3 regions of the Billgrantia desiderata genome follow, and region 2 is predicted to be linked to each of the others. Evidence: predicted binding sites of a transcription regulator. Region 2 holds the regulator's gene; each other region holds the start of a gene.

Region 1 (9,546 bases), on a different contig from region 2:
GTCACGCTCGTAGATGTCGGGGCGGAACGAGAGCGCGCCGTCGTCGTCCGGGTTGACGGTCCAGTAGTGCAGGATGACCGGCATGCGGTTGGCGAGCGAGACGTTGCGCGTTTCCCCGCTGTCGATGCGCGCCTCGATGTCGTGATCGCTGTCGGTATCGTCGAACAGCAGTTGGGCCAGCTCACGAATGTTCTCGACGCGGATGCAGCCGGAGCTGAAAGCACGCTGCTGGCGCGAGAAGTTGCCCTGGGCCGGCGTGTCGTGCAGATAGACCATATGATCGTTGGGGAAGCGGATGGCGAGCAGTCCCAGGGCATTCTGCGGGCCCGGCGCCTGGCGCAGCACGATGTTGCCGGGGTTGTCCCAGTCGACCCGCCATGGGTCGAGCGGCTCCCCGGATGGGCTGAGCACCTGAATTCGCTCCCGCCATAAATAGCCCAGGTCGCGACGCACTGCCGGAAGCACGTCCTGGCGCAGGATGGTGGGGGGAATCGTCCAGGTGGGATTGACGGTCATGTGGGTGATCTCGGAGCGCAGCGAAGGCGTACGCCGATAGGGCTGCCCCACCACGATACGTGAGCGCCAGACCTCACCGTTGGGCCGGAAATAGCTGAGTTCGTAGCCGGCGATGTCGACCAGCACGTAGGCCTCGGGCAGGCCGTGCAGCAGCCAGCGGGCACGCTCCATGTTGAGGCGGATCTGATCGATGCGCCGCTCGACGGGAACGTTGAGCGCCGCAAGCGTCTGACGTCCGACGATGCCGTCGGGCTCCAGCAGGTGCCGCCGCTGGAAACGGCGCACTGCCGCTTCCAGTTCGCTGTCGAAGCGCCGCGGGTCGGCGGTTTCGCGCCTCTCCCCGGAAGCGACACCGTTGTCTTCATCCCCCTCGCCGGGCGCCCCGTTCTCGAGCACACCGGCCACGGCCAGACGTTCGCGCAGCAGCGCGACGTCGTCATCGTCATCTCCCACACGCAGCGCACTATCGCGCTCCGGCAGCCGCTCCCAGCCGCCCTGCCGTTCGATGTCGCGATAGCGAGCCAGCCCTTCACGCAGCCGTAGATAGGGCGTATAGGGCGGCCGCGCTTCTTCCAGAATGCGTTCGAACTGCTGCTGGTCAATGGCATCCGATATCGCGCCTAGATCCAGGTCGGGCGCTTCCACCGGCACCTCCCAATCCGCGCTCAGCGACTGGGGATCGACCTTGCCCCGCTGCAGATGCTTGAGCGCCGTGAACAACATGCGGCTGGCAAACAGCTCGTAGCGGAGTTGCCGTTCGCTGTCCGCGTCCTCGTCGCGCACGTTGCGGTACTCCGCCTCTATCTCGTCGGGACGGTAATCCTCGGGGGTCAGGCCGTCCTGCTCCAGGGCCCGCAGCGTTGAAACGAGCCCGGCTATCGTTTCCTCATCCTGCCAGGCCGGCCGATGGTCGCGCCGAGCATAAAACGCTTGCAGCAGCTCGCTCTCGTCGGCCAGCGCACGTGACAGACTCGGCCTGTCGCCCGCATCGTCAACGCTCGACTGTCGCGCTCGCTCCTCTGCCAAGGCTCCCGGCATGGAGGCAAGCAGCATTACCAGTACTCCCATCCGTGTAATAAAGCGCATCGATAACCCCTGCTCCGTTGATGGCTGGTCTGGCCTTCCTGGCCCCTCTCTTCATAATAGTGCCTGGCCCGTGGCTGCAAGCCAGTCGAGCCCATCACCTCTCTTTACGTTACCCCGCTAGCGGTGCTGCCGCTGCGCTATTTCAACGCCATAGGCATGCCGATGCGCTTTTTACCGACGCTACGACTTACGCTCTCGACCCTGGCCGCCTCTCTGCTGGTCACCCTGCCCACCGCCCACGCCGGCAACTTCCTGAGCCAGGCGGGGCTTTCGTATTCCACTTACGTTCCGCTCGGCCAGACTCTGACCGAGCTGGCTCCCGGCGCCGACCCGCATGTGCTTCAGCTCGCCGCCCAGGCCCTGGCCTGTGCCCAGCCCGACGCCGAGCGCCTGGCCGTCATCGACTTCTCCCGCCCCTCCGTCGAGCCGCGCCTGTGGGTCTTCGACCTGGCCCAGGAGCGCCTGATGTTCGAGGAGCTGGTCTCTCACGGCCGCGGCTCGGGCGATGCCGAGGCCACGGTGTTCTCCAACACCCCCGAGAGCTATCAGTCGAGCCTCGGCCTGTTTCGCACCATGAACAGCTACTATGGACGCAACGGCTACTCCCTGCGTCTCGAGGGGCTGGAGCCAGGCGTCAACGACCTGGCCTATCAGCGTGCCATCGTGATCCACGGCGCCGATTACGTCAGCGAGGCCTTCATCCGCCAGACCGGCCGGCTGGGGCGCAGCCACGGCTGCCCGGCGGTACGCCAGGAAGTGACCTATCCGCTGATCGACAGTATCAAGGAAGACCACTACCTGTTCGCCTATTACCCCGATCCCGAATGGCTGGAAAACTCCGCCTTCCTCAGCTGCGAGCGTGACGCCACCCAACTGGCCATGTACTGACACGAGCTGAAAACCTGCCGATCTGATCTCGCCCCCTAGCACCAGCAGGGGGCATTTTCGTGCGGCACTGCACCATTCTTGCCACCCTGCGGCGACTCTCCTGCCGCTCTCTTGCCATTCTCTTCCAGGATCGTACGAGCTTCGATCCACCCATCAAACCATAACTCGATGTTTTAACTGAACAACAAAAGAATATGGCAAACGGATTGCTTGATATGAATCAAATTGCCGGGTAGGCGTGGACCAGGCTTCCAGGGGAAGTACGAGTGCGTCAGACCTGACCTTCAACGGAGAAGGGCGAACTCATGTATCGACAATCCGTACGAGGTCATAGCCCATGGAAATTCTCAACAAGGCGAACCGAATTCGTCTCTTGAGCCTGCGCACGCCACAGATGCGTGCCTTCCACTTCTCCTGGTTCGCCTTTCATATCTGCTTCTTCGGCTGGTTCGGCATCGCCCCGCTGATGGCGGTGGTGCGCGAAGACCTGAACCTGACCCAAACCCAGATCGGCAACACCATCATCGCCTCGGTCTTGATCACGGTGATCGTGAGGTTGCTGATCGGCGTGCTGTGCGATCGCATCGGGCCGCGCAAGACCTACACCGGCCTGCTGGTGCTGGGCTCCATTCCGGTGATGAGCATCGGCTTCGCCAACAGCTTCGAGACCTTCCTGCTGGCGCGCCTGGCCATCGGCGCCATCGGCGCCTCGTTCGTCATCACCCAGTACCACACCACCATGATGTTTGCCCCCAACGTGGTGGGCACGGCCAACGCCACCAGCGCCGGCTGGGGTAACCTGGGCGGCGGCACCACGCAGATCGTCATGCCGCTGATCTTCTCCGGGCTGCTGATGCTGGGCGTCAGCGAGACGCTGGGCTGGCGTCTGGCCATGGTGGTGCCGGGTGTGGTGATGTTCGCCACCGGCATCGGCTACTGGCTGTTCACCCAGGACGCTCCCAACGGCAACTTCGATGAGCTGCGCGCACGTGGCGAGCTGCCCCCCGCCAACGGCGAGAACAGTGCCGGCAAGAGCTTCATGTCCGCCGCCAAGGACATCCGCGTGTGGGCGCTGTTCGTGGTCTATGCCATCTGCTTCGGCGTCGAGCTGACCATCAACAACATCGCCGCCATTTACTTCTTCGATCACTTCGACCTGACCCTGGCCACCGCCGGCATGATCGCCGGTCTGTTCGGGCTGATGAACGTCTTCGCCCGCACCCTGGGCGGCGTGTTCTCCGACCTGTTTGCCCGCAACGGTGGCCTCAAGGGGCGCGTGCGCTGGCTGTTCATCGCCCTGATCTGCGAAGGCATTGCCCTGGTGGCCTTCTCGCAGATGCACGTGCTGTCGTACGCCATTGGCATCATGCTGGTGTTCAGCCTGTTCGTGCAGATGGCCGAAGGTGCCACCTACGGCGTGGTGCCCTTCATCAACAAGAAGGCCCTGGGCGCGGTGGCCGGCATCGTCGGTGCCGGTGGCAATGTGGGTGCCGTGGCTGCCGCCTTCCTCTTCCGCAGCGAAGCCATCACCTATCAGCAAGGCCTGTTCTACCTCGGCCTGATCGTGCTGGTGCTGGCCTCCTGCGCTCTGCTGGTGCGCTTCAGCGACGAAACGGAAGCCGAGGAAGCCGAAGCCTATCGCCAGGCCGTGGGCGAGGATACCGGCGCCGGCGCGCTGTCGCTGCGCTGATCGCAAGCACAGCGGCATTCACTGCCGCAATGCTTGCCCAAACTGGCCGCCGCCCTCGGGGCGGCGGCCATTGCGTGAATGAGGTGAGCCATGACACCCGCCGAATGCCTGCTGCTGGCAGCCAAGCGCTGCGAAATCGACGATCTCGAGCACCTTACCGCCGCCTGCGACATCGTCGGCGACGTCAGTCGTTTCATCCATGCGCTGCAAAAGGAGCGTGGCGCCTCCAACGTCTATCTGGCCTCCGGCGGACAGCGCTTTACCGAGCGCCGTCAGGAGCGTATCGACGAGTGCCAGGCCACCGAGCGCGCCCTGCGCACCCGCCTGGAGGCACTGGGCGAGACCGCCGGTCGCCCCGCCGCCACCGCCCGCTTGCTGAAGCGGGTCGCCTTCGTCTGGCACGCCCTGGAAGGCCTGGACGCACTGCGTGACGACATCGCCGCACTCGGCACCAGCCCCGATGCGGCAACGCAATCGTACAATCAGCTCATCAGCGCCCTGCTCTCGGTGGTGTTCGAAGTCGCCGATACCGCCGGCGACCCCGACATCACCCTGGCCTTGGTTGCCATCTTTCACCTGATGCAGGGCAAGGAGCTGGCCGGCCAGGAGCGCGCCTGCGGCGCCGCCGGCTTCACTTCCGGCATCTTCGACGACGCCCATCGCCAGCTGCTGCTGCACCTGATCGACGCCCAGCAGCGCTGCTTCGACACCTGCCTCGAATTCACCAGCGATGCGGTGCGCCAACTGTGGCAGCAGGAGATGCCCGGCCGCACGCTGGCTGGCATTCAGCAGCTGCGCGAAATGGCCTGCGGCGACGTTGCGCTGCCGGAGAACGCCAGCACCCTGGGCGAGACCTGGTACGAATTGACCACTTGGCGGATCGACGCCATGCAGCGGGTCGAAACCTTCATGATCGGCGAATTGACCAGCCTGTGCCTGACGCGGACCCTGGATGCGCGGCGTAGTCTGACACAACGGGAGGAGCTGACCCGACAGCTGAACGATGCCTTGCCGGGCGTGTGTCAGCAGTTGGTGGAGTTGCTCGACGGCAGCGCCAGCCAGGAGCTCGGCGAGGTCACCGCCCGGGTGGTAGGCTCCTCGCTCAATCGCTCACTGGTGGAGCTGATGCGCGCCCAGGCCGGGCGCCTGCAGGCCCTGAGCGACGAATTGGAGGACACACGCCGGGCGCTGCGCGAGCGCAAGCTGATCGAGCGTGCCAAGGGCCTGATCATGTCCCACCAGAAGATGAGCGAGGAGCAGGCCTACGCCTTTCTACGCAAGATGGCCATGGACCAGAGCAAGAGCATGGCCGAGATCGCCCAGACCGTATTGGGGCTGGCCGACATCCTTCAGCCAACGGCCGAAACGGGGATCGAGTCCTGAAGATGGCACAGGCAGCAATGGTGCATCGCACAACCCGAGCGCACCGTCTCGGCGCCTGTGAGCCGGACACACCTCTTGACAGGCATCACAAACGAAACATCAAGCCATTGATTTTAAATGAAATAAATCGATAAAAAGACGCAATGGCACCCAAGCTGCAAAGCCTTACCGTCCGCTGAGTCAACGACGGTTCAGCGCTTCCATGCAGCACCAGGACCAGACAACGGCGTCTGCCCAGGTTCCCGTGACATCGTCATGCGAATCGGGGCAGGCGCCGTCTTTATTTGGCCAGACACTTCTTATTGGGAGCCATATCCATGAACAAGACCAACAAGGGCAATCCCGGACTCGACCGCCGCCGTTTTCTGCAGCAGACCGCCGGCGTCGTGGGCGGTACCGCTCTGCTCAGCAGCCTGCCGCTGAGCTGGGCCGTGGCCAGCGGACGGCCCGAAACCACCTCGGCCAAGCTCGGCTTCATCGCTCTGACCGACGCCGCGCCACTGTTCGTGGCGGTGGAAAAGGGCTTCTTCGCCGCCCACGGCATGACCGATGTGGAGGTACTCAAGCAGTCCTCCTGGGGTACCACCCGCGACAACCTGGTACTCGGTTCGCAGCGCAACGGCATCGACGGTGCCCATATCCTCACGCCGATGCCCTATCTCATTGCCAGCGGCGCCATGACCCCCAACAACGTGCCGGTGCCGATGAGCATCCTGGCGCGGCTCAACCTCAACGGCCAGTGCATCTCGGTGGGCAACGAGCATGCCGAACTCAAGGTGAGACTCGACACCGCCGAGTTCGCCGAGGCCATCGCCGCCAAGCGCAGCGGCGGCGATGCCGTCAATGCCGCCATGACCTTCCCCGGTGGCACCCACGACATGTGGATTCGCTACTGGATGGCCGCCGGCGGCATCGATCCCAACCGCGACATTTCCACTATCGTGGTGCCGCCGGCCCAGATGGTGGCCAACATGCGGGTCGGCAGCATGGAGACCTTCTGCGTCTGCGAGCCGTGGAACCGTCAGCTGATCAACCAGGGCATCGGCTATACCGCCAATACCACCGGTGAGATTTGGAACGACCACCCCGAAAAAGCCTTCGCCTTGAGAAGCGATTACGTCGAGGCCAATCCCAATGCCACCCGGGCGCTGCTAATGGCGATCATGGAAGCGCAGATGTGGTGCGAGGATCCGGCCAACCACGAGGAGATGGCCCAGATCTGCTCCCGTCGGCGCTGGATTCATGCCCCCTATGCCGATCTGATCGACCGCATCCAGGGCAACTTCGACTACGGCACCGGTCTGGTGATCGAAGACCATCCGCAGATGATGCGCTACTGGAAGCACCAGGCCTCCTACCCGTTCAAGAGCCATGACCTGTGGTTCCTCACCGAGAACAAGCGCTGGGGCTACCTGCCGCAGGACTTCGACAGCCAGGCGCTGATCGAACAGGTCAACCGCGAGGACCTGTGGCGCGAAGCGGCCGCCGCTCTCGGCATCGACTCCGCCGACATTCCCGATTCCACCTCACGCGGCGTGGAAACGTTCTTCGATGGCAAGACCTTCGATCCCGAAGATCCCCAGGCCTATCTCGACAGCCTCGAGATCAAGCGCCTCGCCTGATCTCGTACGAGAAGGAGACATCGTCATGAGTAGCACGCAACGCAGCAACGCCCTGGCCAAGACGGCCTCGTTCCGTTGGGCTCCCGATTTCGCCGCCATGCAGCAAGTGCTGGTGCAGCGGGTGCTGCCACCGGTGGTGATCATCGCCCTGCTCGGCATCCTGTGGGAGCTGCTGTGCTCCTCCCCTGGTGCCGTGCTGCCGCCCCCTTCCCAGGTGCTGCGCGATACCTGGGAGCTGATCGTCAATCCGTTCTACAACCATGGCGGCAACGACGTGGGCATGGCCTGGCAGATACTGGCCAGCCTCGAGCGGGTGGCCTATGGCTATTCGCTGGCCGTGGTGGCAGGCATCGCGCTGGGCGTGCTGGTGGGGCAGTCGACCTGGGCCATGCGCGGCCTCGACCCGGTGTTCCAGGTGCTGCGTACCGTGCCGCCGCTGGCCTGGCTGCCGATCTCGCTGGCCGGCTTCCAGGACAGCACTCCCTCGGCGATCTTCGTGATCTTCATCACCGCGATCTGGCCGATCATCATCAACACCTCGGTGGGCATTCGTAACATCCCCGAGGACTACCGCAACGTGGCCCGGGTGCTGCGCCTCAACGGCATGGAGTATTTCACCCGCATCATGCTACCCGCCGCCGCGCCCTACATCTTCTCGGGGCTGCGCATCGGCGTCGGCCTGTCGTGGCTGGCCATCGTCGCCGCCGAGATGCTGATCGGCGGCGTGGGCATCGGCTTCTTCATCTGGGACGCCTGGAACGCCTCGATGATCAGCGACATCATCCTGGCGCTGGTCTACGTCGGCATCGTCGGCTTCGTCCTCGACCGCCTGGTCGCCTTCATCGGCAGCCGGGTGACCCGCGGCACCGCCCAAGGCTGAGGAGCAACAACATGAGCAACCGCTATCTGAGTATCGAGAACGTCGACATGACCTTCACCGCCAAGGGCGTGGAGAGCCAGGTGCTCAAGGGCATCGACCTGACCGTGGACCGCGGCGAGTACATCTCCATCATCGGCCATTCCGGCTGCGGCAAGTCGACCCTGCTCAACATCGTCGCCGGGCTGACCGAGTCCACCTCCGGGGCGGTGATTCTCGACGGCAAGGAGGTCAATTCGCCGGGACCCGACCGCAGCGTGGTGTTCCAGAACCACTCGCTGCTGCCCTGGCTCACCGTCTACGAGAACGTGGCCTTGGCGGTGAACAAGACCTGTGCGCGCACCAAGAGCAAGGCCGAGCGCCACGCGTGGATCGTCAAGAACCTGGAGATGGTGGGCATGGGGCATGCGCTGGACAAGCGCCCGGCGGAGATCTCCGGCGGCATGAAGCAGCGCGTGGGCATCGCCCGAGCACTCGCCATGGAGCCCAAGGTGCTGCTGCTCGATGAGCCCTTCGGCGCACTCGACGCCCTGACTCGCGCTCACCTGCAGGAGGAGGTGATGCGCATCCAGGACGAGCTGGGCAACACCGTGATCATGATCACCCATGACGTAGACGAGGCGGTACTGCTCTCGGATCGCATCGTGATGCTGACCAACGGCCCCTCGGCGCGCATCGGTGAGATACTCGACATCGAGCTACCGCGACCCCGCGACCGTATCGCCCTGGCCGACGACCCGCGCTACAACCACTACCGCCAGGAAGTGCTGCGCTTTCTCTACGAGAAGCAGCGCAAGGTGGAGAGCCTGGCCCAGCGGCGCGGCGCCGGTAACGAGAAGCAGAAAGACGAGAAGGAGAAGACCAAGGAGAAGCGCATGGCCAAGGCGTGAGCCTGGCACTGATCGAGCAGGCAAACGGGCCACCTTTGGGTGGCCCGTTTTGCCTGCAGAAGCGAATCTAGAGCGAATCGTCTTCGGTCGTCACGCTCATGCCCAGCAGCAGGTAAGAGAGTGTCTTGCCGTGGCCGTCCAGGTTGAGGGCGCCATTGACCCCGCCCTGCAGCACGTCGTCGATCACCAGGTTCATGCCGGCCAGGCCCGGCATCAGGTAGCGGCGTACGCGGCTCGCCCCGCGATGGGCGAACAGCGCCAGCACCCGCTCCTCGGTCACCTGTGCCACCAGGGTGTCGTAGTGGCGTGGCTCAAAGGCGAACAGCGCCAAGTTGAGCCGGTCGCCCTTGTCGCCGGCGCGGGCATGGGCCAGGCGATGCAACGGTACGGCGTGTCCCTTGGCTGGACTTGCGGTCGCGTTCGCTTCAGCGTGCGCCATGGGCGACCCTCCTCTCGTTGGCCATACTCGTCTCGAAAAGAGTGGTATCGAACAGGGTGGCAAAGGCGTCCACGTCGCTGCGCTCAACCAGGTAGGAGGCGGTGCATACGCGCCGCTGGAACTGCCGGCGTACCCCGCCGCCGCCGGCCGGGCCG
Region 2 (9,546 bases):
GACATAGACATAGTCGGCGATGGAAAGTGCCTCGGGGATGTCGTGGGACACCACCACCGAGGTCAGTCCCAGAGCGTCGTTGAGGGTCTTGATCAACTGTACCAGCACGCCTTTGGAGATCGGGTCCTGCCCGACGAAGGGCTCGTCGTAAAGTACCAGGTCGGGGTCCAGCGCAATGGCGCGGGCCAGGGCGACACGACGCGCCATGCCCCCTGACAGTTCGGCGGGCATCAGTTCGCGCGCCCCGCGCAGCCCGACGGCCTGCAGCTTCATCAGCACCAGGTCGCGGATCATCGCTTCCGGCAGCTCGGTGTGCACGCGCAGCGGAAACGCCACGTTCTCGAACACGCTGAGGTCGGAGAACAGCGCCCCGCTCTGGAACAGCATGCCCATGCGGCGGCGCAGGGTGAACAGCGCCTTGCGCGACAGCTCATGCACGTCATGGCCGTCGATCAGGACGCGACCGACATCGGGAGTGAGCTGGCCGCCGATCAGCTTGAGCAGCGTCGTCTTGCCGGTGCCGCTGGGCCCCATGATGGCGGTAATCCTGCCACGAGGGATCTGCAGTTCTACGCCGCTGAAAATGGTCTTTTCACCGCGTGAGAAGTGCAGGCCCTTCACCTCCACGAGGGGGGATTCGATCATGCTGCAAGGTCCAAGAAAGAATTATCGAACATCGTATCCTAATCATGCCGCCCGGCGCCAGCCTGCACGCCCTGTCGCTTGCACCGGAGCCACCGAAGACGTCTAATGTGCCACCTCGTATCCTAGCTGCGACCCTTCATCATGCTGCTGCCTGCCATCGCGATCGCCCTGGGCCTTGCCGTACTCGTGTGGAGCGCCGACCGCTTCGTCAATGCCGCTGCCGCCACGGCGAGTCGCACCGGGCTTAGCGCCATGCTGGTCGGCATGACCGTGGTGGCGCTGGGTACCTCGGCCCCCGAGATGGTGGTAGCGGTATTTGCCGCTCTCGATGGCCTGCCCGACCTGGCCACGGGCAACGCCCTGGGCTCCAACATCGCCAACATCGGCCTGGTACTGGGCATGACCGCCCTGATTCGCCCGATCCCGATACGCTTCTCGATGGTCCGGCGTGAATTGCCCCTGCTGCTGGGCGCCACCGGCCTGGCCGGCTATGCCTTGGCCAACGGCATCCTGGGACGCTTCGACGCACTGTTCCTGGGCCTGCTACTGGTCTTCAGCCTGTGGTGGCTGCTGCGTGCCGACACTCCCGACGCTCCGGCGGACGACGCCATACCCGCGATGACGCTCCAGAAGGCTCTCGCCTGGCTGGCCTTCACGCTCGTCCTGCTGGCGCTCAGCTCGCGCACGCTGGTATGGGGCGCCAGCGAGCTGGCCCGCGGCCTGGGGGTCAGCGAACTGATCATCGGCCTCACCATCGTGGCAGTGGGCACCAGCCTGCCCGAGCTCGCCGCCTGCATTGCCAGCGCCATCAAGCGCCACCACGACCTGGCCATCGGCAACGTGATCGGCTCGAACCTGTTCAACCTACTGGCCGTGCTGCCGATTCCCGGCCTGCTGGCGCCCGGCCCGATCGACCCCGCCGCCGCCAGCCGCGACTTTCCGATCATGCTGCTGCTGACTCTCGGCATGGGCATGCTCCTGCTGTGGTTCCGCCACGGCCGGCTCGGGCGCCTGCCCGGCGCGCTCTTCCTGGGCATCTACCTGGTCTATCTGACCTGGCTGGCCGCGGCCGCCGGCGGTGCCACTTGAGCGATTCCTCGCAAAGGACAACAATCAGCGCATGACCAACGACACTGCAACGCCGACAGATCAGAACGCCCCAGCGGCAGAGGACTCGCCCATGCGGGCCAGCGCCCGCCGCACCCTGCACATCGAGGAGCAGGCCGTCGCCGCGCTGGCCGGACGCCTCGACAGCCACTTCGACCGTGCCTGCGAGCTGATACTCGCCTGCCAGGGGCGGGTGGTGGTGACCGGCATGGGCAAGTCGGGCCATGTCGCCGGCAAGATCGCCGCTACCCTGGCCAGCACCGGCACCCCTGCCTTCTTCGTGCATCCAGGCGAGGCCAGCCACGGCGACCTGGGCATGATCACCCCCGGCGACGTGGTACTGGCCCTGTCGAACTCCGGCGAGACGGCAGAAGTCACCGCCCTGCTGCCGCTGCTCAAGCGCATCGGCACGCCGCTGGTGAGCATGACGGGACGCCCCGACTCGACCCTGGCTCGTCACGCCGATGCCCATCTCGATGCCGGCGTCGAACGCGAGGCCTGCCCGCTCGATCTGGCGCCGACGGCCTCCACCACCGCTGCCCTGGCGCTGGGCGATGCGCTGGCGGTGGCACTGCTCGAGGCACGCGGCTTCACCGCCGAGGACTTCGCCATGTCGCACCCGGGCGGCAGCCTGGGCAAGCGCCTGCTGCTGCGCGTCGGCGACCTGATGCACCAGGGCGACCGGCTGCCCCGCGTACCGCTGGGCAGCCCCCTGCGCGACGCCCTGCTCGAGATTACCCGCCAGGGCCTCGGCTTCACCTGCGTCGTCGATGAGCAGAATCAATTGATCGGTGTCTATACCGACGGCGATCTGCGTCGCACGCTCGATCAGCACCAGGATCTGAGCCGGCTGACGGTAGACGACGTCATGACCCGTCCCGGCAAGCGCATCAGCGCCGACGTGCTGGCCGCCGAAGCGGTGCGCGTGATGGAAGACAACCTGATCACGGCGCTGGCCGTGGTCGATGACGAAGGCCACCCGATCGGTGCCCTGCACATGCACGACCTGCTGCGAAGCGGCGTGATCTGACTTCACTCTGACAAGGAGAGCCCATGGCGCTCGCCACCTCGACCCTCGACCCGCGTCTGCTCGACCGCTTGCGCAAGATTCGCCTGCTCGCCCTGGACGTGGATGGCGTGCTCACCGACGGGCGGCTTTACTTCCAGGCCGACGGCGTCGAGATCAAGGCGTTCCATACCCAGGACGGCCTGGGCATCAAGCTATTGCGCCGCGCCGGACTGCAGGTTGCCTTCATCACCGGCAGGGAGTCGCCCATGGTCAGCCATCGCGCTGCCGCCCTGGGCGTCGACCACGTCTTTCAGGGCTGCGAGGACAAGCTCGCCACGCTGCGCGAGCTGTGCAATCGCAAGGGCTTCGAACTCGAGCAGGTCGCCTTCTGCGGTGACGACCTGCCCGATCTGGCGCCCATTCAACGCACCGGTGTCGGCATCACCGTGCCCGGCGCCCCGCCCTACATCCGTGCCCTGGCCGATCACGTGACCGAGCGCAGCGGCGGCCATGGCGCAGTGCGCGAGATCTGCGATCTGCTGCTCGAGGCGCAGGGGCATCGCGACGCCCTGATCGACACTTACCTGCACGGCAAGCGCTGAGGTCGCCCCGCCGATGCTGCGTCGTCTGCCGCGCCCCTCGTTCCGTCTCTGGCTGTTTCTGCTGCTGCTGGCGCTGGGCGGCCTGATCACCTGGCTGGACCCATGGCAGCCCCCACCCCCCGGCCCGGTACCCACCGACGAAGCCGGCGAGCCCGACTACTTCCTTGAGCAGGCCCGCCTGACGCGCTTCGATATCGAAGGCCGCGCTCACCAGCGGCTGGAGAGCCCGCGCCTGGTACACACTCCCCACGACGACGTGACACGCGCCGTCACGCCGCTGGCGCACCTGATCGACCGCGAGGGCCGGCTGTGGGTGGCCAGCGGCCAGGAGGGGCGGCTCGGCCCGGGTGGCAACCCGCTGACGCTTACCGGCGACGCCCGTCTCTTCGCCCCCGAGGAGCGCTGGCAGCTCGACACCGAGGTGCTGCACTACGACGCCAACGTCGGACACGCCTGGAGCGATACGCCGGCGCTGCTGCAGCAGCCGCCGCAGCACATGCGCGGCGAACGTTTCGACGCCTGGATCCATGACAACCGGGCACGATTGACCGACAATGTGCGCGGCTATCACCCCCCGGAAGGCGCTCAGCCGGGACAGGCCGACCCCGTCACCCTGGAGGAACTCACGCCATGAAGCGATGCAAGCCGTCGACGCCTCGCACGCTGCTCACCCTGGCATTGATCGGCCTGGCATGGAGCCCTGCCGCGAGCATGGCCCAGCAGCGCGACGCCGATCAGCCCATTCATATCGAAGCCGACCGGCTCGATCTCGACGACGTTGCCGGCACGGCGGTCTACACCGGCGACGTGGACATTCGCCAGGGCACCATGCGCATCACCGGCGACCGCGTCGAACTCCGGCGCAATGCGGCCGGTGAGCTTTCCCGCGCCACGGCCCGCGGCGAGCGCGCCTACCTCGAGCAGCAGCCCGATCCCGACCAACCCGTGGTACGCGGCTGGGGACGCACCGTCATCTATCACGCCGCCGAACGCCGCGTCGAGCTGATCGACCGTGCCGAGCTGCACCAGGGCGGAGATACCTTCGATGGCGGCTATCTCGAGTACTTCCTCGACCGTCGCGTGGTCCAGGCCCGCGCCGAGAGCGAAGGCGTCGAAGGACGCCAGCGTATCCGCATGACCCTGCAACCGGAGCGCTGAGATGGCGATGAAGACCCTGCACGCCCGCCACCTGGCGAAGAGCTACAAACGCCGGCGCGTGGTGCACGACATCAGCCTCTCCATCGAGCAGGGCTGCGTGGTGGGGCTGCTCGGCCCCAACGGAGCCGGCAAGACCACCTCGTTCTACATGATCGTGGGCCTGGTCAAGGCCGATGCCGGCAACGTCTGCATCGACGACCTCGACCTCTCGAAGAGCGCCATGCACGAGCGGGCCAAGGCGGGCATCGGCTACCTGCCGCAGGAGGCTTCGATCTTCCGCAAGCTCTCGGTGGCCGACAACATCATGGCCATCCTGGAGACCCGCAAGGATCTGGATCGACAAGGGCGTCATCAGCGCCTGGAGCAGCTGCTGCAGGACTTTCACGTCACGCACATCCGCGACAACCTCGGCATGAGCCTGTCGGGCGGTGAGCGGCGGCGCGTGGAGATCGCCCGCGCGCTGGCCACCGAGCCGGCCTTCATTCTGCTGGACGAGCCCTTTGCCGGCGTCGATCCGATCTCGGTGGGCGAGATCAAAGGCATCATCCGCCAACTCAAGGCCCGCGACATCGGCGTGCTGATCACCGATCACAACGTCCGCGAGACGCTGGATATCTGCGATTCGGCCTATATCGTCGGCGACGGTCAGATCATCGCGGAAGGCGATGCCGAGGCCATTCTGGCCAACCGTCGGGTAAGGGAAGTCTATCTCGGCGAAGACTTCCGTCTATAGCAGCGCCCCTGCCCATAGCGCATTCCGACCCAACAAACAAGAGCATGATCTTACATTAAAATTCCCTAACGGGCATGAATATTGCCGATGGCATGCTTATTGCAGCTCTGCGCTCTTGCAAGTGATCGTCGGCCAGTCTAGGGTAGAGTCTTTCCGGCAGATGAGCCCATTATTCTCATGGCCATGAAAGCATCCTTGCAACTGCGAGTCGGCACTCAGCTGACCATGACCCCACAGCTGCAGCAGGCCATCGCGCTGCTGCAGCTCTCCACCCTGGACCTGCGCCAGGAGATCCAGCAGGCCCTCGAGTCCAATCCCATGCTCGAGCTCGACGACGGCTTCGGCGAACAAGCCGTCAGCGAGCCCCAGAGCGACGACTGGGCCAGCGAAATTCCCGGCGAGCTCTCCACCGACAGCGACTGGACGGATACCTATCCGGATCATGGCAGCGGCGCCGGCGGCGCCACCGGCGAAGGCCCCGATTTCGAACGCCAGGCCGCGGGACAGACGCTGGCCGGCCACCTGATGTGGCAACTGGCGATGATCGATGTGAACGAGCGTCAGCGGCAGATCGCCGAAAGCCTGATCGATGCCGTCGACGGCACCGGCTACCTGACCCAGCCGCTGGAAGAGATCCGCGACGGCCTGCGTCGCCAGGGCCTCGAGGGGCTGCCTACCCGTGAGGTCGAGCAGGTGCTGCTGCGCCTGCAGCAGTTCGAACCCACCGGCGTGTTCGCCAGGGACCTGCGCGAATGCCTGATGCTGCAGCTCGCCACCCTGCCCGACGATACGCCCCTGCTGCCCCAGGCACGCCGCCTGGTGCGCCAGTTCCTCGAAGCCCTGGCCGCCGACGACCGTCGCCTGCTCAAGCGGCGCCTGAGCCTGGACGACGAGGCCCTCGACGACGCCATTGCCCTGGTGCGCTCGCTGAACCCGCGCCCTGGCAGCGCCTATGCCGAGGTCGGCAGCAACTACATCACCCCCGACCTGGTCGCCTATCACGACGAGTCCGGCTGGCGCGTGGAGCTCAATGCCGAAGCGCTGCCACGCCTGCGCATCCAGCCCGACTACGTCGCCCTGGTGCGCCGCGCCGACAAGAGTCAGGACAACCAGTTCCTCAAGGATCACCTGCAGGAAGCCCGCTGGTTGATGAAGAGCCTGGCCAGCCGTAACGACACCCTGCTGCGAGTGGGGCGCGAGATCATGGCCCGCCAGATCGACTTCCTGGAGCAGGGCGAGGAGGCGATGAAGCCGCTGGTACTGGCCGACATCGCCCAGGCCGTGGAGATGCACGAATCGACCATCTCGCGGGTCACGACGCAGAAGTTCATCCACACGCCGCGCGGCGTGTTCGAGCTGAAGTATTTCTTCTCCAGCCACGTTGGCGGCAACGGCGAGGGGGATGCTCACTCCAGCACCGCGATTCGCGCCCGCATTCGCAAGCTGATCGCCGACGAGCCACCGCGCAAACCGCTCTCCGACAGTCGTCTGGTGGAGCTGCTGGCCGACGACGGCATTCAGGTGGCGCGCCGCACCGTGGCCAAGTATCGTGAAGCGCTGGGAATACCTTCCTCGAGCGAACGCAAGCGCTTTCGTTGAACTCGGCGCGCAGCGTTGACGCCGGACAAGAGCGTCGTTCGGAGGGGTTTGCAAGGAGGCAAAAAGGGTTACAATCAAACCACCACTCGAAGGACGAAGGAGCTCGTCATGCAAGTCAACATTACCGGCCATCATGTTGAACTGACCGATTCCCTGCGTGACTACGTGAGCGAAAAGCTCAACCGCGTCCAACGGCACTACGACAACATCACCAACGTGCAGGTCACCCTCTCGATCGAGAAGGAGCGCCAGCAGGCCGCTTGCACGCTGCATGCCGCCGGTGCCGATCTGCATGCCGAAGCCTCCGACCCGGACATGTACGCCGCCATCGATGCGCTGACCGACAAGCTCGATCGTCAACTGGTCAAGCACAAGGAAAAGGCCCAGGCCCGCGCCCAGGGCGCCGGCATTCGCTGAGTTGCCATGACACTGGAAAACATACTGCCCCCTGAGCGCGCGCTGTTCGACGTTCCCGGGGGCAGCAAGAAGAGGGTGCTGGAGTTCTTCAGCACCTTCATTGCGCAGAACACCCCGAGCCTCGACAGCCAGGAGGTCTTCGGCCGATTGATCGGCCGTGAGCGGCTGGGCAGTACCGGCATCGGCAACGGCGTCGCCATCCCGCACGCGCGAAGCCCGCACTGTCACAGCCCAGTCGCCGCCTTCCTCAAGCTGGCCGAGCCCATCGATTTCGACGCCATCGACGGCGAGCCGGTCGATCTGGTCTTCGTGCTGCTGGTACCCGAGGAGGCCGACGACACGCATCTGTCGCTGCTGAGCCAGGTCGCCGGCGTGATGAACGATGCCGAGACCCGTTCGCAACTGCGCAAGTGCGAAAGCCAGCGCGAACTTCACGAGCGTCTCATCGGCGCCATTCGACGACAGTCCTCGGCCTGACCGCCATCCCCAGCCGCTCGGCCAGCCCCTGATCAGGAGAAACGTAATGCAGCTTGTGATCATCAGCGGCCGCTCAGGCTCCGGCAAGTCGATCGCACTGCAGGCGCTCGAAGACATCGGCTACTACGCCATCGACAACCTGCCGGCGATGCTGCTCGGCTCCCTGGTCGATGAACTGCGCGGCTCACCCACGGTACAGCAGTGCATCGCCGTAAGCATCGATGCACGCAATCTTCCTCATGCGTTGGAACGGTTCCCCAGGCTGCTGGAGGAGCTGCGTGCCAAGCAGGTCGACTGCCAGATCGTCTACCTCACCACCGATGCGCGAATCCTGATCGAGCGCTACTCCGCCACCCGGCGCCGGCACCCGCTGACCCGCGACCGGGACATGACCCTGAGCGAGGCGATCGAGACTGAAGACACGACGCTGAGCGAGATTCGCAACCTGGCCGACCTGATCATCGATACCTCGCGGCTTTCGGTCCACGACCTGCGCGGGCGCATCACCGAACAGGTGGCCAGCCATCGCGCCGACCAACTGACCCTCACGGTGGAGTCGTTCGGTTTCAAGGGCGGCGTACCGCTGGACGCCGATATCGTGTTCGACGCGCGCTGCCTGCCCAATCCCTACTGGGACCCGCGCCTGCGCGCGGCGACCGGCCGCGAAGCGAGCATCGTGGAGTTTCTCGAACAGTACCCTCTGGTCCACCAGATGCACGAGGACATCGTCACCTGGGTCGAGCGCTGGCTGCCGGCCTATCGCGACAGCCATCGCAGCTATCTCACGGTCGCCATCGGCTGCACCGGCGGCCAGCATCGCTCGGTGTACCTGGCCGAGCGCCTCGCCCGCCACCTCGCCCAGCAGCAGCCCGACGTGCGTCTGCGCCACCGCGAGCTCGGCATCCATATACCGGTCTCTACCACGCAGGAGATGACCGCAGCGCCATCCGACCGCAAGGAAACCTGAGCGTGCCCAGCCGCAAGCTGACTCTGACCAACAAACGCGGCCTCCATGCACGCGCTGCCACCAAGCTGGTTCAGTGCTGCCAGCCTTTCGATGCACGCGTGTTCGTCTGCCGAGGCGCCCAGCAGGCCGAGGCCACCAACATCATGGCCCTGCTGATGCTCGGCGCCCCGTGCGGCACCGAACTCGACATCAACGCCGAGGGTGCGGATGCGGAAGCGGTTCTCGAGGCCATCGAGGCTCTCTTCGAGGCCCGCTTCGATGAGGATCTTTAGGAATGGCTGCGCTCGGCCATGTGGCGTCGAAGCCCTCTTCGCAGTGCTCATCGGGCTTCGCCTGGTCTGACCATCGCTCGCTCATCCGCGAGCTTTTGCGGTAAGGCCCAATATACGATTCAGCTGCCTGCCACGGTCATCTCGTCGATCAGCCAGCTGCCGGTGTGAATGCTGCCGCGGGTGTCGATGTCGCTGCCCACGGCCTGCAGGCCCTTGAACATCGTCTCGAGATTGCCGGCGATGGTGAACTCCTCGACCGGATACTGGATCTCACCGTTCTCGACCCAGAAGCCAGCCGCTCCGCGGGAGTAGTCGCCGGTCACGCCGTTCACCCCCTGGCCCATCAGCTCGGTCACCAGCACCCCACGCCCCATGCGGGCCAACAGCTCTTCGCGCGCCGCCAGCGGTGCCGCGATCCGCAGGTTGCGGGCGCCGCCGGCGTTGCCCGTGGTCTGCAGGCCCAGGCGGCGTGCGCTGTAGGCCGACAGCATGTAGCTGGCCAGACGCCCCTCTTCGATGAAAACGTTGTCACGAGTCTGCACGCCGTCGTTGTCGAACGG
Region 3 (9,546 bases), on a different contig from region 2:
GCCGAGGCCGGCGGCAGATTGTAGACCACCAGCGCCGTACCCTGGTCTTCCTGCGGCACCAGGCCGGAGGGTAGGCGAGTCAGCGAGAACAGCGTCAAGGCGATCACACCGATGAACAGCACCATGCCCAGCAGCGCATGGCGCAGCAGCTTGCTCACTAGCCAGGCGAAGCCGTTGGTGAGCTTGTCGAAGGCGGCGTTGAACCACTGGAAGGGCTTGGCCACCTCGTGCTTCTGCTTGTCGAGCATCAACGCGCACATGGCCGGCGTGAGCGTGAGCGCCACCACGCCGGACACCACTACCGAAATGGCGATGGTCACGGCGAACTGGCGATAGAGCTCACCGGTGAGTCCACCCAGGAAGGTGACCGGCGCGAATACCGCCACCAGTACCAGGGTCGACGACACCACCGCTCCGGCGACCTGCTTCATCGTCTCCACGGCAGCATCCCGCGCCTTGAGCCCCTGCTCCTTGATCAGTCGGTCGACGTTCTCCAGCACGATGATGGCGTTGTCCACCACGATACCGATGGCAAGTACCAGCCCGAACAGGGTGAGCATGTTGATGGAGAAGCCCAGCGCCAGCATGCCGGCGAAGGTGCCGATCAGCGACACCGGAATCGCCACCACCGGGATCAGGGTCGCACGCAGGTGCTGGAGGAAGACGAAGGTCACCACCACCACCAGCGCCACCGCGATCAGCAGCGTGATGAACACCTCACGAATGGAGATCTCGACGAACTCCGTGGTGTCGTAGGGCACGACGTACCCGACCCCCTCGGGGAAGCGCGAGGACATGTTCTCCAGTGCCTCGTGCACCGCCGTGGCGGTATCCAGCGCGTTGGCGCCAGGCTGAAGGTACACCCCCATGGGCACCGCGCCCTGGCCGTTGTAGGTGGCAGAGAAAGCGTAGCTCTGTGAGCCCAGCTCGACACGTGCCACATCGCCCAGACGCAGGGTGCCACCCTGCTCGTCGGCGCGCAGGATGATGCGTTCGAACTCCTCCGGCTCGGACAGCTGGCCCGGGGTGGAAACGGCGAAGGTGAAGGCCACTTCCTCCGGGGCCGGCTGCGCGCCGATGCTCCCGGCGGCGAACTGGGCGTTCTGCTCGCGAATGGAGGCGGCTACGTCGGAAGGCGTCAGGTCGTACTGCGCCAGCTTGTCCGGCGAGAGCCACACGCGCATGGAGTAGTCCTGGGCGCCAAACAGCGAGGCATCGCCCACCCCGGGCAGACGCACCAGCTCGTCGAGCACGTTGAGCAGAGCATAGTTGGAGAGGAATAGGGGGTCGCGGGAGCCATCCGGCGAATACAGTACCGGCACCATGAGCATGTTGGTGGAGCGCGCCTCGACGCGCACGCCTAGCGTCTGTACCTGCTGCGGCAGACGTGAGAGGGCGGCCTGCACCCGGTTGTTAACGTTGATCGCTGCCTGGTCCGGGTCGGTGCCCATCTCGAAGGAGACGGTGATCTGTAAACTGCCGGCATCGGTGGCCGTCGATTCCATGTAGAGCATGTCGTCGACGCCGTTGATCTCCTGTTCCAGCGGGGCGGCCACGGTCTCGGCGATCACCTGAGCGCTGGCACCGGGATACTGCGCCTGGACCACGACCTCGGGCGGCACCACGTTGGGGTATTGCTCCACCGGCAGCGCGCGCAGCGCTGCCGTACCCACCAGCACGATGATGATCGAGATGACCGAGGAGAAGATCGGCCGGTCGATGAAGAACCTGAGCATTACGCCTCCTCGTCGGTCTCGGCTTCGGCTTCCGCCGCTGAGGCCTCGGCCTCTTCGGCCGCCTGCTGAGCCTCTTCGGGGCTCAATTCATTGACCCGAACCGGCATGCCATCCTGCAAGCCCACCAGACCGTTGACCACGATGCGCTGATTGGCCTCGAGGCCGGTCAGCACCACCTGGCGTCCGTCGACGACGGGGCCGAGCTCCACGCTCCGCGCGTGAACGGTGTCGTCTTCGACGATGAAGACACGCGCTCCCTGGGGCCCCTGTCCCACCGCCTGCTGGGGAATCAGAAAGACGTCTTCGAGCTCCTGTACCAGCACGCGAACACGCACGAACTGCCCCGGTACCACTTCTCCCTGGGGGTTGGGGAACACGGCACGGGCCGACACGCTGCCGGTACGCGGATCGATGGTGCTGTCGGTGAAGTCCACCACTCCACTCTCTTCGTAGGCGTGGCCGTCGGGCAGGGTCAGCAGCGCCTCACGCTGCTCGGACTGGCCGTTGGCGGACAGGGCGCGCCGGGCCGCTCGCTGCAGAGCGGCATCGCCCTCGGGCAGCGAGAAACGCACGTGCACCGGGTCCTGCTGGGTCACTGTGGTCAGCAGTGTGCCCCGCTCGATCAGGCTGCCCTCGGGGAAACTCTCGAGCCCGGTCATGCCGGCCAGCGGCGCGCGTACCTCGGTGTAGTCGAGGTTGAGCTCGGCAGTGGCCACGCCGGACTCGGCCAGAGCGTAGCGCGCCTCGGCCAGCTCGCGAGCGGAGAGCGCCGAGTCGCGCTCGCGCTCGCTGACGGCGTTCTGCTGGAACAGCGTCGAGATACGCCGCCACTCGCGCTGAGCCTGGTTCAGCTCGGCCTGGGCATTGGCCAGCTCCGCCCGAGCCCGCTGCAGCTCGATCTGGTACGGCTCAGGGTCGATACGGAACAGCGGCTCGCCCGCTTCCACGACCTGGCCTTCGGTATAGAGTCGTTCTTCCAGGATGCCCTGCACACGAGCGCGCACTTCCACTTCACGCGAGCCGCGCACGCGGGCGGCGTACTCCTCCACCACGTCAACCGAACGCGGCTCCACGCGCTGTACGTAGACGTCGGGCGGTGGACGTCCGCCAGCGCCAGCGGGGGCACCGTCGTTTCCATTCTGCTCGCACCCTGTCAGCAGGGAGACCAAGAGGCCGACAGCCAGTATCCATTTCACGGGAAGGCGCGCTCCCGGAAGTGACAAATGCATATTGGATCTCCGCTGGATATCGTGGTTCGTCAGAGCAACACGCCTTGTAGCAGGGGTCGCATGGCAGGTGGTTAGCTGGCGCCGGATTATATCTACAACCTTGTATGTATACTAGCCTACCCCGTTTACATCGTTTCCCCTGGGCAAGGTGAGGGCCGAGAAAACAGGCTATGCTGCAAAGCAGCATAAGGTGGCGACGGAGGAGGCCGATACAGATGGATGCGATGGAACTGGTCACGCTGAAAGACTTGGAGATAGCGGTACGCATCTGGCACCCGGAGGCGCCGAAAACCGTTATCGCCTGGCATGGACTGGCACGCCACGGTGGCGATTTCGAAAATTTCGCCCGCATACTCGGTCCTGAGTGGCGTGTGCTGGCTCCAGACACCCCCGGCCGAGGGCTTTCGAGCTGGTCGCCCATTCCGTCGCGAGACTATCTCTATCGCAGTTACATGAGTGTGGCACTGGCCGTGCTGGATCACTTCGAACTGGAGCGAGCGCCCTGGGTCGGAACCTCGATGGGTGGGCTGTTGGGAATGCTCCTGGCTGCCGAAGCCGAAAGCTCGCATCGCATAGAACGTCTGGTGCTGAACGACGTCGGCCCCGAGTTGAATCCCCAAGGCTTGATGCAGTTGGCACTCTATTTCGGCAGGCCGCATCGTTTTACCACCTTCGCTCAGCTGCAAGCCGAGCTGACCGAGCATTATCACGGTTTCGGCATCGAGGGAGACGAAGCCTGGCGTCGACTGGCACTTGGCAGCGCAAGGCGTCTGCCTGACGGCAGCTGGACCTACCATTACGATCCCCGCATCGCCGAACAATTCATCAACGACACACCACGCGACACCTGGGCCGACTGGCGAGCGATCGACTGCCCGCTGATGGTAATACGCGGCGCCGAATCGCCGCTGCTGGATGCCGAGAGTGTCGTGAGCATGGCCAAGGCACAGCCCGATCTGGTTACTCTGGAAGTTCCCGGCTGCGGCCATGCGCCAATGCTCGACCGTAGCAGCCAGGTAGCCCCCATCGCTGAATTTCTCACCCGCCCCCCACAGAAATCAGCACGCCATGCGCAGCACGCCGAGCGAGGCTGGTGGCAACGCTTGATCGCCTGGGCCAGGCGGAGCACCGCTTTGAAGAGCGCCGACTAACCCTTTTTAGCAACCGTAAAGCGAGTTGGTTCCAAGCGGCGCTAAGGAAGCGCTGAACAAATAGACGAGCGAGATGAAGTGCAAGGCGCACGGAGCACAGGAACCGGAGCATATGGGGTATATGTGAGGATTCCGAGCACCGCGCAACGCAGCAATTCGCTCGCGCAGGCATTTGTGCAGTGTTTCCCTAACGTGGCCGGCTGCGCAGTATCCGCCCTTCGGGATGCACCTCCAGCCGCTCCCCGCTGCCCGTTCCTACCACGTCGTCGCGCCAGATGGTTCCGCGCTCGCGCGGGGTGATGGTAGCGGGTCGCTCCGGTTCGTCCGGCCGCGGAGCGTAGCCCCAACGCAGGTAGGGGTCGAAGAGGAACCAGGGAAGTTCGATGGTGAACGTAGGGTCGAACTGGCGGCGCTGACGCCAGTGCTCACGGTGCCAGGCCAGCGGGTGCTGCACGGGCAGGAAGAGTGCCCCGCGGGTGTCGGCCACGACCTCATCCGACGCGGCCCAGGCGCTAGAGCCGGCCGCGAAACAGCCCGCCAGCAGGAGCCCGCCGACACCACCCCACCAGCGCTTGATCGATGCCTGCATCGCTTTCTCCCCCGGCGTCGTCACCGCTCAGGCTTCCAGTATAGGCATAGAGGCGCTCCCGGCTAGATGCGATGGCCCCGCGGCGAGGTGCGATAGCCCGGCGGCTCGGCTTGATAATCCCGCGGTTCGATACGCCAGGCCTTGAGCCGCGAGCGCAGGGTGGTCGGCGGCAGGCCCAGCAGCTCTGCCGCACCGCCCGGCCCCGAGACCTTGCCGCCGCAGGCACGCAGAGCGGCTATCGCATTGGCGCGCAGGTGCCGTGCCATCTCCTGCTCGGTCTGCGGCTCGCGTACCTCCGCAGCCCCCACCCGCCCGAGCGGCGCCGTCGAACTCGGCAGTGCCAGGGCGTCGGCGCCCGCTGTCGACAGCAGCTCCTCGAAGGCGAGGTCGCGACGCTGGGCGACGATGACCTGACGCTCGATCACGTTCTCGAGTTCGCGGATGTTACCCGGCCAGGGGTAGCGTTTCAGCGCTTCCATCTGCGTCGGCGGGATGCGCATGCCGGGCTTGTTGAACTTCTGACAGGCGCGCCGCAGGAAGTGGTTGGCCAGCAGCGGCACGTCGCCGATTCGCTCGCGCAGGGGCACCGAGGTGATGGGAAAGACGTTGAGGCGGAAGTAGAGATCTTCACGGAACTGGCCGGCGGCGATCATCTCGCCCAGTTCACGGTTGGTCGCGGCGATCACACGCACGTTCACCTCCCGGGTGCGGTCGTCGCCGACGCGCTCGAACTGCTGATCCTGCAGCACCCGCAGCAGCTTGCTCTGCAGCTCCAGCGGTATCTCCCCCACTTCGTCGAGGAACAGGGTTCCGCCGTCGGCCAGCTCGAAGCGTCCCGGGCGATCGCTCACCGCACCGGTGAAAGCGCCCTTCACATGACCGAAGAACTCGCTTTCGAACAGGTCGCGGGGAATCGCCGCACAGTTGACGCGAATCAGCGGCCGGTCGCTGCGACCGCTGCCGGCGTGGATCGCCCGGGCGATCAGCTCCTTGCCGGTGCCCGACTCGCCGGTGATCAGCACGTTGGCGTCGGTGGGCGCCACCAGCGCGATCTGCCGCACCAGGTGGGCCACCGCCGGGCTCTCGCCGACGATCTCGCGATGGTTGATCTCGGCGGTGATCTCCTCCTGCAGATACTGGTTCTCCAGCTCCAGGCGCTGCCTGAGCGACTCCACCTCGGCCAGGGCATCGCGCAGCTGCTGCTCGGCCCGCTTGCGCTCGCGAATGTCGCGGAACAGCACCACGGCGCCCACCAGCCGCCCGGTCTCGAAGATCGGCGTGCTGGTGTACTCCACCGGGATCGCCTCGCCGTTCTTGTGCCAGAACACCTCGTTGTCGACCCGATGCACCTGACCGTCGCTGAAGGAGGCGTGGATCGGACACTGCTGTACCGGGAAGTGGCTGCCGTCGGCATGGGTGTGGTGGAACATCTGGTGGGCGTCATGGCCGACCATGTCTTCGCTGCTCCAGCCCAGGATGCGCTCGGCGGCCGGGTTGACGAAGGTGGTGCGGCCTTCGGCATCGAGCCCGTAGATGCCCTCCCCGGCGGCCCCCAGTATCAGCTGGTTCTGCCGCTCGATGCGCTCGAACACCTGCTCGACCCGCTCCCAGCCCACATGGCCACGGCGGTGGCGCCGCCAGAGCTCGGCCCGCGCCCGGCGCTGCTCGGCCTTGTCGAGTTCGATCACGCCGAACATCAGGCAATGCTCGTCCAGCGCCTGCCCGTACACCTCCACCCGCCGCGGGGCACGCTGTACGTCGAACAGCAGCAGGTCGTCGGACCAGGCCGGCGAGCGCTGCAGGGTCTCGTCGCTGAAGGCCACCCACATCGGCAGCGAGGGTCCCAGGCAGTGACTGAAGGGGCGTGAGGCGAGCCGCTCGAAGCCGGCACCCAGCAGGCGACACGCCTCGGCGTTGGCGGCCAGCAGCCGGTCGGCCCGGGGGTCGACCTGCAGCATGGCGATGGGCGCCTGTTCGAAGGCGAAACGGTCCGGCACCTGGGGCAGAGACATGGCACAACTCCTGGGAAAGCCTGCCCAGGTTCATACAAGCGGCGTACCAATGACGAGATTTCGTCGAGAAAGCAACGAGATATCGTCAATGACGAAAAATCGTCACGCCCGGCGCCCTCTTTCTCCTCGCCCCTGGATCCGCACAACACCTTGTTATTGAAAGGGTAAAGCCAGGGAGGCGGCAGGTGGCACAGCAATCGCTAGGTAACGGAGAGTGCCCGCACGCCTTGTCCCCATGCACCAGGCGAGTGCAGGCAATCGATCACCTGCGTTCTCGAGGGGAACCACATGAACAACGATCACAACAGTCTGGGAAACCCGTTCGATCATCGACAGTCGCTGGTCCATGGCCGCCACTGCGGCTGCGGCGAGTGCTCGACCTCCCGCGCCAAAGACCCTGACGATGCACCCCGCGACAGCGAGGCGATGATGGATCGCGTCGTGGAGAGCGCTCTGGTACGCGGCATCTTCGGCCACAGCGACATGCATCGCCGCCAGTTCATGAAGCTGGTCGGCGGCGGTACCGTGGCGGCAGCGCTGTCTACCATCCTGCCGCTGGGCGCGATCAAGGCCGCCGCTCAGGAGAGCCTGGGGCCGCTGGAGAAGAGCCAGCTAGACATCGGCTTCATCCCCATCACCTGCGCCACGCCGATCATCATGGCCCACCCCATGGGCTTCTACGAACGCTACGGTCTCGACGTGAACGTGATCAAGGCCGCGGGCTGGGCGCTGATCCGCGACAACTCGCTCAACGACCGCTTCGATGCCGCCCACATGCTCACGCCGATGCCGCTGGCCATGACCCTGGGCGCCGGCTCCAGTTCGCGGCACTTCATCGCCCCGGCCATCGAGAACGTCAACGGCCAGGCCATCGTGCTGCACAACGATCATCAGGACAAACGCGACCCCGAGCAGTGGCGCGGCTTCACCTTCGGCGTGCCCTTCGAGTACTCGATGCACAACTTTCTGCTGCGCTACTACGTGGCCGAGCACGGTCTCGATCCGGATCGGGACATCCAGATCCGCGTCATTCCGCCCCCCGAGATGGTCGCCAACCTACGCGCCGGCAACATCGACGGCTTCCTCTCCCCCGACCCGTTCAACCAGCGTGCGGTCTACGAGCGGATCGGCTTCATCCATCTGCTGACCAAGGAGATCTGGGACGGCCACCCGTGCTGCGCCTTCGCCACCAGCGCGCGCTTCGCTCGCGAGAACCCCAACACCTATGGCGCCCTGCTGCGCGCCATCGTCGATGCCACCCAGTACTCCTCCGACCCGGCCAACCGCGCCGAGATCGCCGAGGCCATCGCCCCCGCCGCCTATCTCAACCAGCCGGTGACGGTGATCGAACAGGTGCTGACCGGGCGCTTCGCCGACGGCCTGGGCAGCGTGCAGAACGTGCCCGATCGCATCGATTTCGACCCCTTCCCCTGGCACTCGATGGCGATATGGATCCTCACCCAGATGAAGCGCTGGGGCTACATCAACGGCGACATCGACTACCAGCAGATCGCCCGCGACGTCTATCTCGCCACCGATGCCCGCGAGGTGATGCGCGAACTGGGCTACGACGCCCCGGAAGAGAACGCCCGCCGGTTCGAGATCATGGGCAAGACCTTCGACTACACCGAGCCCGAGGCCTACGTCGAGAGCTTCGCGCTGAGGAGGAGCTGACATGGACCGCACCACCACCGAATGGAAACTGAGCCTGAACGCCCGCGCCACGCTGCTGGCCGTGCTGCTGCTGGTCGTGGGCCTGGGCCTGTGGGAAGGCCTCGAGCGTGCACCCGTGCTGGGCGGCGGCGAGGAGCTCAGCGAGTACGAGCTGCTGATGGGCGGGGCCGACGAGACGGCGCGGGTACCGCCGCCCTCGGCGATTCTCGAGCGCGCCTGGGTCGAACTCTCCAACCCCTTCTACGACGCCGGCCCCAACGACAAGGGCATCGGCATACAGCTCGGCTATTCGCTCTACCGGGTGCTCACCGGCTATCTGATGGCGGCGGTGATCGCCATTCCCGTGGGCTTCCTGATCGGCATGTCGCCGCTGATGTACCGTGCGCTCAACCCTTACATCCAGGTGCTGCGGCCGATCTCGCCGCTGGCCTGGATGCCGCTGGCCCTGTTCATCATTCGTGACGCCGAGGCCTCGGCCATCTTCGTCATCTTCATCTGCTCGATCTGGCCGATGCTGCTCAACACCGCCTTCGGCGTGGCGGGCGTGCGCCGCGACTGGGTCAACGTGGCCCGTACCCACGAGCTGTCGCCACTGAAGACGGCCTTCAAGGTCATCCTGCCGGCCGCGGCCCCCACCATCCTCACCGGCATGCGCATCTCCATCGGCATCGCCTGGCTGGTGATCGTGGCCGCCGAAATGCTCGTGGGCGGCACCGGTATCGGCTACTTCGTGTGGAACGAATGGAACAACCTCGACCTGACCAGCGTGATCTTCGCGATTCTAGTGATCGGCGTGGTGGGCATGCTGCTCGACCTCGCGCTCTCCTCCATCGCCCGGCTGGTCACCTATCAGGAGTAAGCGCCATGAGTCATGCCTTCGTGGAAGTCCAGCAGGCCGCCAAGCGCTTTCCCGGCGCCAAGGGCAGCGCGGATCTCACGGTCTTCGAGAACGTCAGCTTTCAGCTGCAGAAGGGCGAGTTCGTCTGCATCATCGGCCACTCCGGCTGCGGCAAGTCGACCATCATGAACGCCCTGGCCGGGCTCGACAGCCTGAGCGACGGCGCCATGATCATGGATGGCCGCGAGATCGACGGCCCCAGTCTCAAGCGCGGCGTGGTGTTCCAGAACTACAGCCTGCTGCCGTGGCTCACGGCG

The links. The regulator sigma-54, encoded in region 2, starts transcription at its own class of promoters, with help from an activator protein. The targets are predictions, from matches to a motif close to TGGCACNNNNNTTGCTNT.
Region 1: C4S71_RS09350 (NarK family nitrate/nitrite MFS transporter) is a predicted target of sigma-54. The motif match lies at 2,686-2,703, and genes of this name have one in related genera.
Region 3: C4S71_RS18120 (CmpA/NrtA family ABC transporter substrate-binding protein) is a predicted target of sigma-54. The motif match lies at 6,904-6,921, and genes of this name have one in related genera.

Annotation. Positions count from the first base shown of each region.
Region 1 is NZ_FNVC01000008.1:22,565-32,110, forward strand. It holds gene C4S71_RS09340 (L,D-transpeptidase family protein) at 1-1,569, opposite strand, end outside; gene C4S71_RS09345 (murein L,D-transpeptidase catalytic domain family protein) at 1,765-2,490, shown strand; gene C4S71_RS09350 (NarK family nitrate/nitrite MFS transporter) at 2,828-4,180, shown strand; gene C4S71_RS09355 (nitrate regulatory protein) at 4,271-5,563, shown strand; gene C4S71_RS09360 (CmpA/NrtA family ABC transporter substrate-binding protein) at 5,881-7,185, shown strand; gene ntrB (nitrate ABC transporter permease) at 7,211-8,065, shown strand; gene C4S71_RS09370 (ABC transporter ATP-binding protein) at 8,077-8,952, shown strand; gene C4S71_RS09375 (AtuA-related protein) at 9,020-9,391, opposite strand; gene C4S71_RS09380 (acyclic terpene utilization AtuA family protein) at 9,378-9,546, opposite strand, start outside.
Region 2 is NZ_FNVC01000002.1:129,883-139,428, reverse strand. It holds gene C4S71_RS02980 (ABC transporter ATP-binding protein) at 1-645, opposite strand, end outside; gene C4S71_RS02975 (calcium/sodium antiporter) at 787-1,734, shown strand; gene C4S71_RS02970 (KpsF/GutQ family sugar-phosphate isomerase) at 1,826-2,782, shown strand; gene C4S71_RS02965 (KdsC family phosphatase) at 2,806-3,363, shown strand; gene lptC (LPS export ABC transporter periplasmic protein LptC) at 3,377-3,997, shown strand; gene lptA (lipopolysaccharide transport periplasmic protein LptA) at 3,994-4,521, shown strand; gene lptB (LPS export ABC transporter ATP-binding protein) at 4,529-5,254, shown strand; gene C4S71_RS02945 (RNA polymerase factor sigma-54) at 5,432-6,853, shown strand; gene hpf (ribosome hibernation-promoting factor, HPF/YfiA family) at 6,962-7,270, shown strand; gene ptsN (PTS IIA-like nitrogen regulatory protein PtsN) at 7,277-7,747, shown strand; gene rapZ (RNase adapter RapZ) at 7,794-8,714, shown strand; gene C4S71_RS02925 (HPr family phosphocarrier protein) at 8,717-8,986, shown strand; gene pmbA (metalloprotease PmbA) at 9,106-9,546, opposite strand, start outside.
Region 3 is NZ_FNVC01000024.1:33,800-43,345, forward strand. It holds gene C4S71_RS18095 (efflux RND transporter permease subunit) at 1-1,736, opposite strand, end outside; gene C4S71_RS18100 (efflux RND transporter periplasmic adaptor subunit) at 1,736-2,932, opposite strand; gene C4S71_RS18105 (alpha/beta fold hydrolase) at 3,181-4,116, shown strand; gene C4S71_RS18110 (hypothetical protein) at 4,304-4,705, opposite strand; gene C4S71_RS18115 (sigma 54-interacting transcriptional regulator) at 4,768-6,717, opposite strand; gene C4S71_RS18120 (CmpA/NrtA family ABC transporter substrate-binding protein) at 7,006-8,391, shown strand; gene ntrB (nitrate ABC transporter permease) at 8,393-9,250, shown strand; gene C4S71_RS18130 (ABC transporter ATP-binding protein) at 9,256-9,546, shown strand, end outside.